Regions from separate parts of the Gottfriedia sp. ABJ_BB2_2 genome, predicted to be linked through region 2. Evidence: a T-box and tRNA genes for the amino acid it is inferred to sense, from the RefSeq annotation. Region 2 holds a T-box; the other holds one or more tRNA genes.
What was found. The T-box of region 2 lies ahead of serS (serine--tRNA ligase). A T-box ahead of a tRNA ligase gene usually reads a tRNA of that ligase, here a tRNA-Ser.
Positions count from the first base shown of each region.

Region 1: it encodes a tRNA-Ser, which carries the amino acid that the T-box ahead of serS (serine--tRNA ligase) is inferred to sense. The anticodon was not compared.

Region 1 is NZ_JBVFKR010000003.1:334,145-341,797, reverse strand. It holds gene ACX6U0_RS10360 (MFS transporter) at 1-596, opposite strand, end outside; gene ACX6U0_RS10355 (superoxide dismutase) at 710-1,318, opposite strand; gene ACX6U0_RS10350 (hypothetical protein) at 1,571-1,930, opposite strand; tRNA gene ACX6U0_RS10345 (tRNA-Ser) at 2,206-2,295, opposite strand; tRNA gene ACX6U0_RS10340 (tRNA-Met) at 2,307-2,383, opposite strand; tRNA gene ACX6U0_RS10335 (tRNA-Asn) at 2,402-2,476, opposite strand; gene ACX6U0_RS10330 (DUF1189 domain-containing protein) at 2,741-3,499, shown strand; gene ACX6U0_RS10325 (hypothetical protein) at 3,658-3,999, shown strand; gene ispG (flavodoxin-dependent (E)-4-hydroxy-3-methylbut-2-enyl-diphosphate synthase) at 4,123-5,223, shown strand; gene ACX6U0_RS10315 (sulfate/molybdate ABC transporter ATP-binding protein) at 5,279-6,352, opposite strand; gene cysW (sulfate ABC transporter permease subunit CysW) at 6,364-7,239, opposite strand; gene cysT (sulfate ABC transporter permease subunit CysT) at 7,244-7,653, opposite strand, start outside.
Region 2 is NZ_JBVFKR010000019.1:2,495-10,147, reverse strand. It holds gene ACX6U0_RS21030 (LytS/YhcK type 5TM receptor domain-containing protein) at 1-95, shown strand, start outside; gene ACX6U0_RS21025 (LytR/AlgR family response regulator transcription factor) at 99-836, shown strand; gene cstA (carbon starvation protein CstA) at 962-2,755, shown strand; gene serS (serine--tRNA ligase) at 2,809-4,083, opposite strand; T-box leader at 4,155-4,382, opposite strand; gene pdxT (pyridoxal 5'-phosphate synthase glutaminase subunit PdxT) at 4,432-5,019, opposite strand; gene pdxS (pyridoxal 5'-phosphate synthase lyase subunit PdxS) at 5,032-5,916, opposite strand; gene ACX6U0_RS21000 (serine hydrolase) at 6,050-7,402, opposite strand; gene guaB (IMP dehydrogenase) at 7,482-7,653, opposite strand, start outside.

The sequences.
Region 1 (7,653 bases), on a different contig from region 2:
TCTCTTCTAATCAAGAAGCAGCTTAAAATGACTGCACAAATAAATAATATAACTGCTGCCACAAAGACATATGTATATCCTTTGTTGCCAATCATCGATGAAATAATTGCCCCCGCGATAAAAGGGCCAAGTATTCCAGAGAATGAAGTAAGCAAACCCATAAAACCATTAAAAAATTGTCTTGTTTCAGGTTCTGTCACTTCAAATGTCAGTAAATTAAAGGAAAGGTAATAACATCCATTTCCAATCCCTAGGATTGCCCCGATTAGTATTGTCGAAAGCAAGGTATCTGTTTTAAACAGTAAAACAGCAATATAGAATATCGCTAAAAATGAAATTCCAATCCTTAAAATAACGACCCGATCGATATGTTTGGCTAACCTTCCTGCTATGATAAAAGTGAGTGCCTGAAAAAAGGCAATTGAAAATTGATAAGAAGCAATCGGTAAATAATCATTAGATTGCTTCCATAAATAAACATTTACAAACGTATTAGATAATGCTGTTGCTAATGAAAATAAACCACCAACACTTAATAATAAAATTAAGTCTTTGTTTACCTTCACATCGCCTATTAAAAATTTCAACTTACTCATAAATACTCTCCTTTGTCCTAGGTCTAGTTTTTTCGAGTAAGCTAAATATTATCCATTTTTTTGGCAATAAAAAAAACACTACTAAGAGATTCTTAGTAGTGCTTACATGCTAATTACTTAGCAGCTTTGTATAATTCTTCTACTTTAGTCCAGTTAACAACGTTCCAGAAAGCACCTACATAATCAGGGCGTTTGTTTTGGAAGTTTAAGTAGTAAGCATGCTCCCAAACATCTAATCCAAGGATAGGCGTTTTACCTTCCATTAATGGAGAATCTTGGTTTGGTGTGCTTGTTACTTCTAATTCACCATTGTTTACTACTAACCATGCCCAACCAGAACCAAAACGAGTTAAAGCAGCTTGAGTGAATGCAGCTTTGAACTCATCGAAGCTACCGAATTTAGCGTTGATTGCTTCAGCAACTTCTCCAACTGGAGCGCCAGTGCCTTCTGGAGTTAATAAAGTCCAGAATAAGCTGTGGTTTGCATGTCCACCACCATTGTTACGAACAGCAGTTTGGATACCTTCAGGAAGTGCATCTAAGTTTGAAATTAATTCTTCAATTGTAGTTGCAGAAACTTCTTTACCCTCTAAAGCTGCGTTTAAGTTTGTAATGTATGTATTGTGGTGACGAGTGTGGTGAATGTTCATTGTTTCTTTGTCAATATGTGGTTCTAAAGCATCGTAAGCATAAGGTAATTGTGGTAATTCAAATTTTGACATTCGTAATTCCTCCCAAGAATATAGTAAAATTCAATTTAAAGTTATCAAATAAACTGAAAGATTTCAATAGTTATGCTCATAAATGGGAAAGAATGTTAAAAATAATGTCTTTATGCAGAAAGTTTTTTATAAAATAAGCTAATCCTTCACAAATAATGATGTAACATAAATTGTTATGGCACCTGAAACAATAGGTCTCCTCTACCATACATAACGTTCAATCCAAAATCACAAAACAAGCCTCAATCTAGTTTATCCGTGAGGCTTTTTCTGATTCCAATCCGTAAAAGTACGTACTAATTCACTTTCAAGTGGTAAATCATAGTATTTTGCTAAAATTTGATATTGCATAATATAACATTCAAAATTTCTCGGATCGAACGCTTCTTTATGATACCTTCTCCATAATAATGGTTTATTCATAGCAGTAAATTTGTTAATTGCGCTAATAATTGATTGTACGTCCTCGTTAGACATTGGTTTTGGAAATCGACGTTTTATTGTGTGTTCATTCCGTTGCCCTGTCGTATCGTATAGCACTGCCGTTATTGAGCTATGCAACTTATCTTCTAAACGTTCTAAGTATAGGTCCTGACTTTCCGTTGGATACATACTAATCTCCTACCTCATTTTTTAATCACAAAAAATAATACAATAATATCCTTGGATTTTCTACAAAAAAAGAAAAAACAGGATATAAATCATCGTTCATATCGTGCTAAAAGGTCTAAATGGTTCTTATAGTTTTTCCCTACAACAAACCATCAAACACTCTGTTTTATATATTCTTTCAATTGGACTTTTGATTCCACGTTCTTACTATAACCTCAATAAAAAAAGAAAAAACTCTAACGAAATATCCGTTAGAGTTTTTTCTTAAATCGGTAAGGAGTAAGAGGGATTCGAACCCCCGCGGGCTGTTACACCCCTGTCGGTTTTCAAGACCGATCCCTTCAGCCGGACTTGGGTATTACTCCATAATATGATTTGGTAGCGGCGGAGGGAGTCGAACCCACGACCTCACGGGTATGAACCGTACGCTCTAGCCAGCTGAGCTACACCGCCAAAATGAATAAGTATAAATGGCTCCGCAGGTAGGGTTCGAACCTACGACCACTCGGTTAACAGCCGAGTGCTCTACCACTGAGCTACTGCGGAATAATTTAACATTTCCTTAAGACAATATTTAATTTAACATGTTTCAAAACGAACGTCAATGCTTTTTAACATTTTTTTATATTTTTATGTTCTTTCACATTTCCTTTAGTTGGTCTAACTAGTTTTTATTTAAGCAACAACGAGTTTACAAAAAACTAATTAATTAAGTTTTTCTTATACAATGCTAACATTGTACAAAATTACCAAAAAGATACATAATAACGTTGTAAAGAGATATAACATTATATAAGAAAGGATGAGTTTATGAATCTCTTCAAACAATTTTGGTACAGCTTATACTCTCCCAAAACAATTTCTAAATTCAGACTACAAAAAATCGGCAAAACAATATTCTATTTATTTCTATTAGTGATTCTTTATACTCTTCCAGGTTTTTTTTCATTTGAGAACTCTGTAAAACTCCAGGTGAATAATGCCTCAGATTTATTAAAGGAAAACATCCAAACAATCTCATTAAATAAAGGAATCTTAACGATCAATGATAATAAACCGTTTGAACGTAAAATTGGTGACTTTAGATATGCTTTTTATCCAAATGAAACAAGCTTGCCTTCATCAACTTCGAAGGATAAATTTTCGATTACGGTCTTAAAAAATCGAGTTGTCATTAAAACTGATACTGGAGAACAAGATTATCCCTACCCATCATTAGATAAAACTGAGATTAATAAAGAAGATATTTCTAAATTTATAAATAACGTCAAGGAAGCTTTACCGGTTTTTATGTTTGCATTATTTTTCTTATTTTATTTAGGTTCTTGTTTCTTTATTTTCATTGTCGCAACAATACTAGCGTTTATCACTGCATTATTTCATTCTGATAAGCACTTAACTTTTAGACATAGATTTGCAATGATTGCATATAGCTTAACACTGCCAACAGTCATTTATTTTATTGTCGGATTATTTAACATTAACATCCCATTCCAGACAATCTTTTTTATAATAATCTCTGCAGTAATGTATACATTAACTGTTAAACAATTACCTTCAAAAAGATAAAAGAGGTGTGTACTCACACTTCTTCTATCTTTTTTTCATTGAATTAACATATTTCTTTAACAAAGCTTATTTTTTACTAAATTTAAGTAGGTCACTTCTATACTTTTATGGAATATAAAGAGTGGACAAGCATATAGTCTACTAAAGGAGTGATGTAAATGAAGAAAATTTTTTATTTCTTTGGCATACTATTAGTTATTTATATCGTGTTCTTTGACCTTCAAGTAGGAACAATTCCTACAAAACATATAAGTACAGTTGCAACTGTCTCCAAATCAGATGAGACGTCTAAATCAACTAAATCTCTTCCAAAATTTGAAGAAATTCAAGTGAAAAACGGCGATACAGTCTTAGGCATTGTTGAAGAGCTTAACCCAGACTTCACACAACCAATTAGTCAAATTACGAAAGATTTCATTGAATTAAACAAAGGACTATCACCAACAAAAATTCAAAGTGGAAAATCATATAAATTTCCAATTTACTCTTCTAATAAATAGAATTTGTGGTATATTTCTTTTTAGCTAGTTTATAAAAAGAGAAATCATGAAGAAAATATGATAATGTATAGTTGTACACAAACACAAAATGAAATTAGTTATTTTTGAAGGAGCGAGTTACTCGTGAATGAACTTACACATAGAAGTAAAACACGTGCAGTAAAAGTTGGTAATGTAGTTGTTGGTGGTGCAAATGAGATTTCGATACAAAGTATGTGTACTACAAAAACACATGATGTTGAAGCAACAGTTGCTGAAATTAAACGTTTAGAAGAAGCAGGTTGTCAAATTGTTCGAGTTGCGGTACCAGATGAACGAGCTGCAAACGCAATTGCTGATATTAAAAAACAAATTAATATACCACTTGTAGCTGATATCCACTTCGATTACAAATTAGCTTTAAAAGCAATTGAAGGCGGAATAGATAAAATAAGAATTAATCCAGGTAATATTGGTCGAAGAGAAAAAGTTGAAGCAGTTGTTAACGCTGCTAAAGCAAAAGGTATTCCAATTCGAATCGGTGTAAATGCTGGTTCTTTAGAGAAACGTATTTTAGATAAATACGGTTATCCAACAGCTGATGGAATGGTTGAAAGTGCATTACATCATATTAAAATTTTAGAAGATCTTGATTTCCATGACATTATCGTTTCAATGAAAGCCTCTGATGTTAACTTGGCGATTGAAGCATATGAAAAAGCAGCTAAAGCATTTAGCTACCCTCTTCATTTAGGTATTACTGAATCTGGCACACTATTCTCTGGAACAGTGAAAAGTGCAGCAGGTCTTGGTGCAATTATCAGCAAAGGGATCGGTAATACAATGCGTATTTCTTTAAGCGCAGACCCAGTTGAGGAAATAAAAGTTGCTCGTGAACTGTTAAAATCATTTGGTTTATCATCAAATGCAGCAACATTAATTTCTTGTCCAACATGTGGACGTATTGAAATTGACTTAATTAGTATTGCAAATGAAGTTGAAGAATATATTTCTACACTAAAAGTACCAATTAAAGTTGCAGTTCTAGGCTGTGCAGTTAATGGTCCTGGTGAAGCACGTGAAGCTGATATCGGGATTGCAGGTGCTCGTAAAGAAGGTTTACTGTTCCGACATGGTGAAATTGTTCGAAAAGTGCCTGAAGCAACAATGGTTGAAGAATTAAAAATAGAAATCGATAAAATTGCTGCTGAAAAACTGGCAGAGCTAGAAGCAGCAAAAAATTAAGTAAATTGAACAACAAAAAACATACAAAACTTTCATGTTTTGTATGTTTTTTCTTTTAGATTGAATAGTCTTGCGGTATAAATACTTTTAATTCATTTGGACGTACAAAAACTCTTTCACCTAACTCAAGATTTAATTTGAAAAATAACTCATTCATTAATTCCACTTCCACATATTCTTTTGTATCTTCCCTTAAAACTTCAACATAAACAATCGGACCAACTGCATGTATATGTGTCACAATTGCACTAATTGAGGTTTGGTTCGTCTCAAATTTTTCGATCGTAATTTGATGTGGTCTGACGTATCCAGTCACTTCTTTATGGTCATCACCCTCTAATTCAGGTAATGGTATTTCTAAACCGCCACTGATTAAATTTCCTTTTTGAACCCTTCCGTGGAATAGATTTACCTTCCCTAAAAAGTCATATACAAATGGCGTTGCTGGGGAATGATATACTTCTTCAGGTGTTCCAACTTGCTCAATCTTCCCATTATTCATAATAACAACCCGATCCGCTACTTCAAGCGCTTCTTCCTGATCATGTGTAACGAATATACTGGTAACTTGTATGTCATCATGAAGCTTTCTCAACCATCTTCTTAAATCTTTTCGTACTTTTGCATCTAAAGCTCCGAATGGTTCATCCAACAGAAGCACAGTTGGCTCAACGGCAAGTGCACGTGCTAACGCAACTCTTTGCCTTTGTCCACCTGATAATTGTGAAGGATACCGTTTGGAAAAGCTTTCAAGCTTTACTAGACTTAACAATTCCATTACCTTCTCTGCAATTTCACGTTTCTTAGGTCTAGTCGATTTAGGTCTTACGTTTAGCCCAAATGCAATATTATCAAATACCGTCATATGCTGAAAAAGAGCATAATGTTGAAAAACAAAGCCAACGTTTCTTTCTTTTACTTGAAGCTGACCAACATCTTGATCCTCAAATAAAATACTACCTTGATCAGGATTTTCTAAACCTGCAATTATTCTTAACAATGTTGTTTTTCCTGACCCTGAAGGACCTAATAACGCAACTAGCTCACCTTTTTTCACATCTAAATCGATTTGTTTTAAAGCAGATTCATTTTCATAGTTTTTTATTACATTCGATACTTTAATTGACATTCGATCCACTCCTACTGTTTTGCTTCTTTATGTGTTTTCCATTCAATGATATTTTTAATAAGCAATGTAAGTATTGCAAAGATGGACATTAAAGACGCCACTGTATATGCTTCAGCGAAATGATACTCATTGTATAAGTTTTCAATATGTAGCGGCATCGTAATTGTTTCACCCCTAATATGGCCAGATACAACTGAAACTGCACCAAATTCCCCTACCGCTCTGGCATTACAAAGAATAACACCGTATAATAAACCCCACTTAATTTTTGGAAGTGTCACCTTCCAAAAGGTTTGCCAGCCGTTTGCTCCTAATGTCAACGCAGCCTCTTCTTCTGAACTACCTGTTGCTTGCATTAAAGCAATTAGTTCTTTTGCGACAAAAGGAAGGGTTACAAAGATCGTTGCAAGTACAATACCCGGCGTTGAAAAAATGATTTTCAAATTATGTTCTTTAAGCCATTCACCGAAAACACCATGGTTTGGACTAAATAATAAAACAAAAAGTAAGCCAGCAACGACTGGAGAAACTGCAAATGGTAATTCAATAAATGTTAGTAATAAGTTTTTCCCTTTAAAATGAAACTTCGTTGTTGCCCATGCGATCGCAACCCCAAACACTGCATTAAGAGGTACTGTAATGATCGTCACGATAAAAGTTAATTTAATCGCAGCTATTGTGTCTGCGTTAATTACTGCTTCTTTGTATACTTCAAACCCTTCATTTAGAGCTTTTATAAAAATTGAAATCAAAGGTAGAAATAGAAATAATGATAAAAATAAAATGACAATTCCAATTAAAATGAACTGAAGGAGATTCCCTTTTTTTATCTTTTTGTCCGAAGATTTTAAGATTGTTGCTTTTTCAATTTCTATATTCCCTTGCATCCAATCAATTCCCCCCTTCAACATTAACTGCTCTATTGGCATATCTCTGGAAAATGCTAATAATGAATAAAAGGATAAATGAAATGACTAATAAAACAACAGCGAGAGCAGTTGCACCTGCATAATCATACTGTTCTAATTTTGTCATAATTAATAAAGGGGTAATCTCGGTTTTCATTGGCATATTACCTGATATAAATACGACCGAACCATATTCGCCTAAAGATCTAGCAAACGCTAAAGAAAACCCAGTTAGTAAAGCTGGTAAAATCCCTGGAAAAATAACCTTCCAAAAAATTTGAAATCGATTTGCGCCAAGACTAGCTGCCGCCTCCTCTACCTCACTTTGAAAATTTTCTAATACAGGCTGAACCATTCTCACAACAAACGGCAATCCGATAAATGTTAACGCAA
Region 2 (7,653 bases):
GTCAAAAAGAGAACTTTCAAATAGAATCAGATCTTGGATTAGGTACAAAAGTATATATAACGCTACCTTTAGCCGAGGAGAACTTGGAGGGATAATATTTGTTAAAGGCACTAATAATTGATGATGAGCCGTTAGCGCGTGACGAATTAGCTTATCTATTAAAGAGAAGTAAGGAAGTAGATATCATAGCTTCAGTCGATACTATTGAAAGAGCGCTGGAGGAAGTTCACTCGAATACAATTGATGTCGTCTTTTTAGATATTCAGTTAGCTGATGAAAGTGGATTGGATTTGGCTCAAAAATTACAGGATTTAGATTACAAGCCCGCCATTGTATTTGCAACAGCTTTTGATGAGTATGCCTTGAATGCCTTTGAATTACAGGCAATTGATTACATTTTAAAACCGTATGACGAAGATAGAATTTTAAAAACCGTAGAAAAGATTATTAGGCTCGCATCTCCCCATTTTAAAGAATCGCTAAATAAGAAACAAAAACGCCAATTAAAACAAGATAAACTGGCAATTAATGTAGATGAACGAATACTATTAGTTACATTTGAGGAAATTCTATACGTTTATACACTTGATGGTAAGACAGTCGTTGTGACTGAAAAATATTCATATCAAGTTAATGAGCCATTGATAAGTATTGAACGTAAACTTCAAGACACTTCATTTATACGTGTACATCGTAGCTACATCGTTAATATCGATAAGATTATTGAAATTCAACCCTGGTTTCATTCAACTTATAATCTAATCATGCGTGATCAAGAGAAAGTCCCTGTAAGTCGTACTTATACTAAGGAATTAAAACTGCTTTTTGATTTTTAAATTGTATTTCACTACCCTATTTTGCGATTCACCCTGTTATTTATGCAATTCATATTGAAAAGAAGATGTTGGCATTTTCATAGCGTAATATAAAAGATATAAAAACAGGGGAGGTCTTGATAAAAATGAATGCGGTTACAATTGTTATTGCTTCTATGTGTATATTAATGATAGCCTATCGTTTATATGGAACTTTCATAACGGTAAAGGTATTAAAGCTAGATGATTCTAAAGCAACACCCGCTCATGAATTAAACGATGGAAAGGATTATGTACCAACAAACAAATGGGTTTCCTTCGGTCATCACTTTGCTGCGATTGCTGCAGCTGGTCCATTAGTAGGTCCTATTTTAGCTGCACAATTTGGTTACCTACCTGGTCTACTTTGGCTCTTAATAGGTGCAGTTATTGGTGGAGCAGTACATGACGCAGTTGTATTATTTGCCTCTATGCGTAAAAAAGGTAAATCATTATCAGAAGTAGCAAAAGAAGAATTAGGTCCCGTAGCTGGTTTTTGTACAGGGCTAGCTATGCTATTTATTATTACGATTACAATGGCAGGTCTTTCAATGGTTGTGCTTCATGCGCTAGAAAACAATCCTTGGGGTACTTTTGCTGTTGGTATTACAATTCCAATTGCTATGGGTGTTGGATTATTTTATAAGAAAACAGGCAACTTAAAACTAGCCTCCACTATTGGGTTTGTTTTATTAATGGTTGGTGTATTTATGGGGCCAACTATCCAGGAGACTGCTCTTGGGGAATTTTTAACATTTGATACAAAAACATTAGCTATTATTCTACCGATCTATGCATTTTTTGCAGCAGCATTACCAGTATGGTTATTGCTTGCACCTCGAGATTATTTGAGTAGTTTCATGAAAATTGGTGTATTTATTGCATTAATTATCGGCGTATTTATTATAAATCCAGTTATTGAATTCCCAGCATTTACGAAATTTACTGGTGGTGGCGGTCCAATTCTTGCAGGACCAGTATGGCCATTCATTTCAATTACAATTGCATGTGGAGCGATTTCTGGTTTCCACGCTTTCGTAGGATCTGGTACAACTCCAAAAATGCTTGATCGATGGAGCGATATTAAAGTTGTAGGATTTGGAGCAATGCTTGTTGAGTGTTTAGTAGGGATTATGGCACTTATCGCTGCTACCGCTCTACAACCAGCAGATTACTTTGCAATTAACTCAACTCCAGAAGTATTTAAAACCCTGGGTATGGAAGTTGTACATCTTCCCGAGCTTGCACGAGAAATTGGACTAGACTTAGAAGGTCGTACTGGTGGCGCTGTTACACTAGCAGTAGGAATGTCCTACATTTTTACATCAATTCCATGGTTTAGCCATTTAGCATCTTACTTCTTCCAATTTGTAATCATGTTTGAGGCAGTATTTATTTTAACGGCAATCGATGCTGGTACTCGTGTAGCAAGATACTTAATTCAAGATTTCTTTGGAGAGTACTATAAACCGTTGAAGAAAACGGATTGGATCCCTGGTTCAATATTTGCAAGTGCACTTGCTTGTTTTATGTGGGGATATCTCTTATTTTCCGGAGACATTGGATCAATTTGGGCACTATTCGGTGTATCTAACCAGTTAATGGCTTCGATCGGTCTGATCATTGGTGCGACGGTTATACTAAAAATTGCTGATAAACGTTGGTACATGTTAACATGTCTTGTCCCACTCGCGTATCTATTTGTAACAGTAAACTATGCGGGATACTGGATGGTTAAAAACGTTTATCTAAATCCTGATGCTGCAGGATACAGCACACTAAATGCAATTCTTTCAATCATCATGCTAGTCCTTGGTATTATCATACTAATTTCTGCAATTAAAAAATGGTTGGAAATGTGGAATACTCCTCAATTTAAAATGAATGCGAAAACATTCTAAATAAAAAGCAGGTTGTCTCTGAGAAACTCTCTCTCGTGACAACCTGCTTATTTTTATTTAATGACTTCTTTTCCACCCATATAAGGACGAAGCACTTCAGGAATGACTACTGAACCATCTGCTTGTTGGTAGTTTTCCAAGATTGCAGATACTGTACGACCAATCGCTAGGCCAGATCCATTTAATGTATGAACAAATTCTGGCTTTCCTTTCGGCTCACGACGGAAGCGAATATTCGCACGTCTTGCTTGGAAAGCTTCAAAATTACTACAAGAAGAAATTTCTTTGTAAGCATCATAGCTTGGTAACCAGACTTCAATATCATACGTTTTTGCAGAAGTGAAACCAATATCACCAGCACATAATGTAATAACACGGTATGGTAATTCTAATAATTGTAGAACTTTTTCAGCATGAGCTGTTAATTTTTCTAACTCTATATAAGAATCTTCTGGTTTAACAAAACGAACAAGTTCAACTTTATTAAACTGGTGCTGACGAATTAAACCTCTTGTATCGCGTCCAGCAGATCCTGCTTCTGAACGGAAGCATGCACTATAAGCTGTATATGCAATCGGTAACTGTGAACCATCTAAAATCTCATCACGATGATAGTTTGTAACTGGAACTTCCGCTGTCGGTACTAAGAAGAAATCTTCTTTTTCGATACGGAATGCATCTTCTTCAAATTTTGGAAGCTGCCCAGTACCAATCATACTTGAACGATTTACAAGATTTGGAGGTAACATCTCTGTATAACCATGCTCCTCTGTATGAAGATCTAACATAAAACTAATTAAAGCACGCTCAAGTTTTGCCCCTAAACCTTTATAGAATGTAAAACGGCTACCTGTAACTTTCGCACCGCGTTCAAAATCAAGAATGTCTAAATCTACGCCTAAATCCCAGTGTGGTTTCGGTTCAAATTCAAATGTACGAACTTCACCGATTCTACGAATTTCAACATTGTCATCTTCCGTTAAACCTTCAGGAACTGAATCACTTACTAGGTTTGGGATTGTAAATAGAATAGCATCAAGTTGCTCTTCTAATCCTCTAATTTCTTCATCTAGGTCTTTAATTTTATCGCCAACTTCGCGCATTTCAACAATTAAAGCCTCAGCGTCTTTTTTCTCACGCTTTAAAACACTTATTTCTTGGCTAACTTCATTACGGCGACTTTTTAATCCTTCAGCTTCAACAAGTAATTCTCTACGCTTTAAATCCAAGTCTTCAAATTTTTCAATATAGCTTACATCTCCACCACGTAACTGTAATTTTGCTTTTACATCTTCAAAATTGCTACGTAATAACTTAACGTCTAACATTTTCATTCCTCCTATTTTTCTTTGCTGTCTAAAGGATGTTAAAAAAGAATACAAAAAAGCCCTCATCCCTATAAAGGGACGAGAGCTACCCGCGTTGCCACCCTAATTGAAGAATTACAAATAATCCTTCCACCTTAGTATAGTTTAACGGACTATATAACCGGAGTTATTTACTAACTAGAATCAGTATTCCACAACTCGCTCAAGAATGGATTCACAAGACTTCATTATCGGTTTTCACCAACCACCGACTCTCTGGAAATTAAGAACTTGTTACTATTTTCTTTCATCGCTTTAGACAATTAAATTTTATTATAATTTACTATAAGCTTTTACATTTTTCAATAGCTACATACTTAAATTAGCATTTTTTTCTTTAACCATGTTTACAAAGTAATTCATTAAGCGATAGTCTTCTGTTAATTCTGGATGGAACGATGCAGCTAACATATGGTTTTGTTTAACAGCAACAATATTACCATCATGCTCGGCTATAACTTCTGCATCACCAGAAACTGAACGAATAAATGGTGCTCTAATGAATACCGCCGGGAAGTCTTCGCATACTCCTTTTATAGGAATATTCACTTCAAAACTATCGACTTGTCTACCAAATGCATTGCGCTCTGAAACCATATCCATTACGCCAAGGTGTACTGTATCATCATTTGCAATTTCCTTTGAAAGCAAAATCATGCCAGCACATGTACCAAATGCAGGTAAACCATTTTCAATTTTATCTTTTAATGGCTGTAGTAAACCAATATGGTCAAGTAGCTTACGCATCGCAGTACTTTCTCCACCAGGTAATACAATCCCATCTAATCCTTCTAAATGCTCTACACGCTTCACAATTACCGCTTCAGCACCTGATGCATTAATTGCATTAATATGTTCTTGAACTGCTCCCTGTAAAGCTAATACACCAATTTTCATCGTGTCACCAACTTAAATGCTACGGTCTTGCATACGATCAGCAGCTGCAAGTTGTCTCATATCGATACCTTTCATAGCTGGACCTAAGTTTTTAGAAAGGTTTGCAATTAACTCGTAATCTTGGTAGTGAGTAGTAGCTTGTACAATCGCACTAGCAAATTTCTCAGGGTTTTCTGATTTGAAGATACCAGATCCTACGAATACCCCATCAGCACCTAATTCCATCATTAAAGCTGCATCAGCAGGTGTTGCTACACCACCAGCCGCGAAGTTTACTACTGGTAAACGACCAAGCTCTTTAATTTGAAGTAATAATTCATATGGAGCGCCAAGGTTTTTAGCTTCAACCATTAATTCATCAAGTGATAAACCAACTACTTTACGGATTTCTCCATTAATTTGGCGTAAGTGACGAACTGCTTCTACGATGTTTCCTGTTCCAGGCTCACCTTTAGTACGAAGCATAGATGCACCTTCACCAATACGACGAAGTGCTTCACCTAGGTTACGGCAACCACAAACGAATGGAACTGTGTAATCAGATTTATTAATGTGGAAGATATCATCAGCAGGTGATAATACTTCACTCTCATCAATGTAGTCTACTCCCATTGCTTCTAAAACGCGAGCTTCTACGATATGTCCAATACGCGCTTTAGCCATTACAGGAATACTAACTGCGTTTAAAATTTCTTCAGTAATACTTGTATCAGCCATACGAGCAACTCCACCAGCTGCACGAATATCAGATGGTACTTTTTCTAAAGCCATTACTGCAACTGCACCAGCTGCCTCTGCTATTTTAGCTTGTTCAGCATTTACTACGTCCATAATAACGCCGCCTTTTTGCATTTCTGCCATGCCACGTTTTACACGATCTGTTCCTGTTAAATTCATTGTCTTGCCCCTCCATTATTAAAACATTCTAGGTAACAAAATTATTTGCGATTTTCTCCCATTGAAAAGTTACCTAATTCCCATTTTACTGAAAAATGTTCAACTTAACAATTGAAGTTACTGTATTTTATAATTATTTAAATAATCCACTTATGCCATCAACGATACTTCCCCATAAATTCCCAAAGAAAGAACCGATTGCTCTAAATGTTAATACGAACCAATTTGCTTTTTCTACGTCTTTATCTACTACTAAATCAAATGTTTTTTCATTGCTTGTAGTAATAAAGCCCAAATCGTCTTTATTTGAAGACTTAACAATTATTTCTCCAACTTTAGTATTCTTTTTAATCGGAGCAATAATATGACCATCTTCATCTACATTTTTTCCAGATAATTTAATCTGTGCTTTATAATTTTTACCTTCTCCACGCTTTACAGCTAATGTAAGTGCATCTTTGGCAACAACATTTACTTCTTTTTCTTTACCTTTGATCACTTTAACTGTTTTATTTCCTTTAACAGCTTGGCCTTTTTCAACTAATGTAATTTTCTCGAAATTACTGAAACCATAATCCATTAATTTTGCTGTTTCACTGAAACGTGAATTGTATGAATCTGCTCCCATTACAACAGAAATATAACGTTGACCGTCTCTTTCAGCCGTACCTGTAAAACAAAATCCAGCAGAATCAGTTGAACCTGTTTTCAAACCGTCCATACCTTGGTATTCGAAAACTAATCCTGGTAACATCCAGTTCCAGTTTTCCATTTTTACAGGATATTTCTGACCTTCTTGGAAGATTTTTTTAGGAATTGATGAAGTTTCAAGAACTTCAGGATAATCATTTAGTAAATAGTATGCTAATTTAGCCACACCTTTAGCACTCATAATATTTTCATCAGAAGGTGATGTACCTTCTGGGTGCATGCCTTGTAAATCTTTATTCACTAGACCAGTTGCGTTAACAAACTTAACCTCACCTAGTTTTAGTTCTTTTGCTTTATCATTCATAAGCTGTACAAAATTTTTCTCTGAACCGCCAACTAATTCAGCTAGTGCAATAGTCGCACCATTCGCAGAATAAATTGCTGCAGCTTCGTATAATTCTTTTACTGTATATTTTCCACCTAGCTCTAATGGTACATTAGATAAACCAGTATTTTGTGAAATTTTATGTGCATATTCTGATACTGTTACTTTTTGATCCCATGATATTTTCCCATCATGAACAGCATCAATTACAAGATATTCAGACATCATTTTTGTCATACTCGCTATTGGTAAAGGAGTATTTGAATTTTTTTCGAATAATATTTTTCCAGAGTTTGAATCTACTAATATCGCTGCATCAGCCTTAACTCCTAACACATCTTCAGCAGCTACTAGTCGTAAATTTACAGGGATGACTAAAGCAAATGCTAGTGTTAATACTACTAGTTTTTTTAGTATGTTCTTTCCAATCACTTTCTTACCTCCACTCATTTATTTCATCTTGTACATTTTAACATAATTATTTCCCAAAAAATAGGCAACTACAATTTCTTGTAATTGCCTAATGAAATCACGAAGAGTAATTAGGTGCCTCTTTCGTAATATGAACATCATGAGGATGACTTTCTCTTAATCCAGCTCCAGTCATTCTAATAAATTGTGCATTTTCTCTTAATTCTCTTAAAGTAGGTGTTCCACAGTAACCCATACCAGCTCTTATACCACCAATTAATTGGTGAACT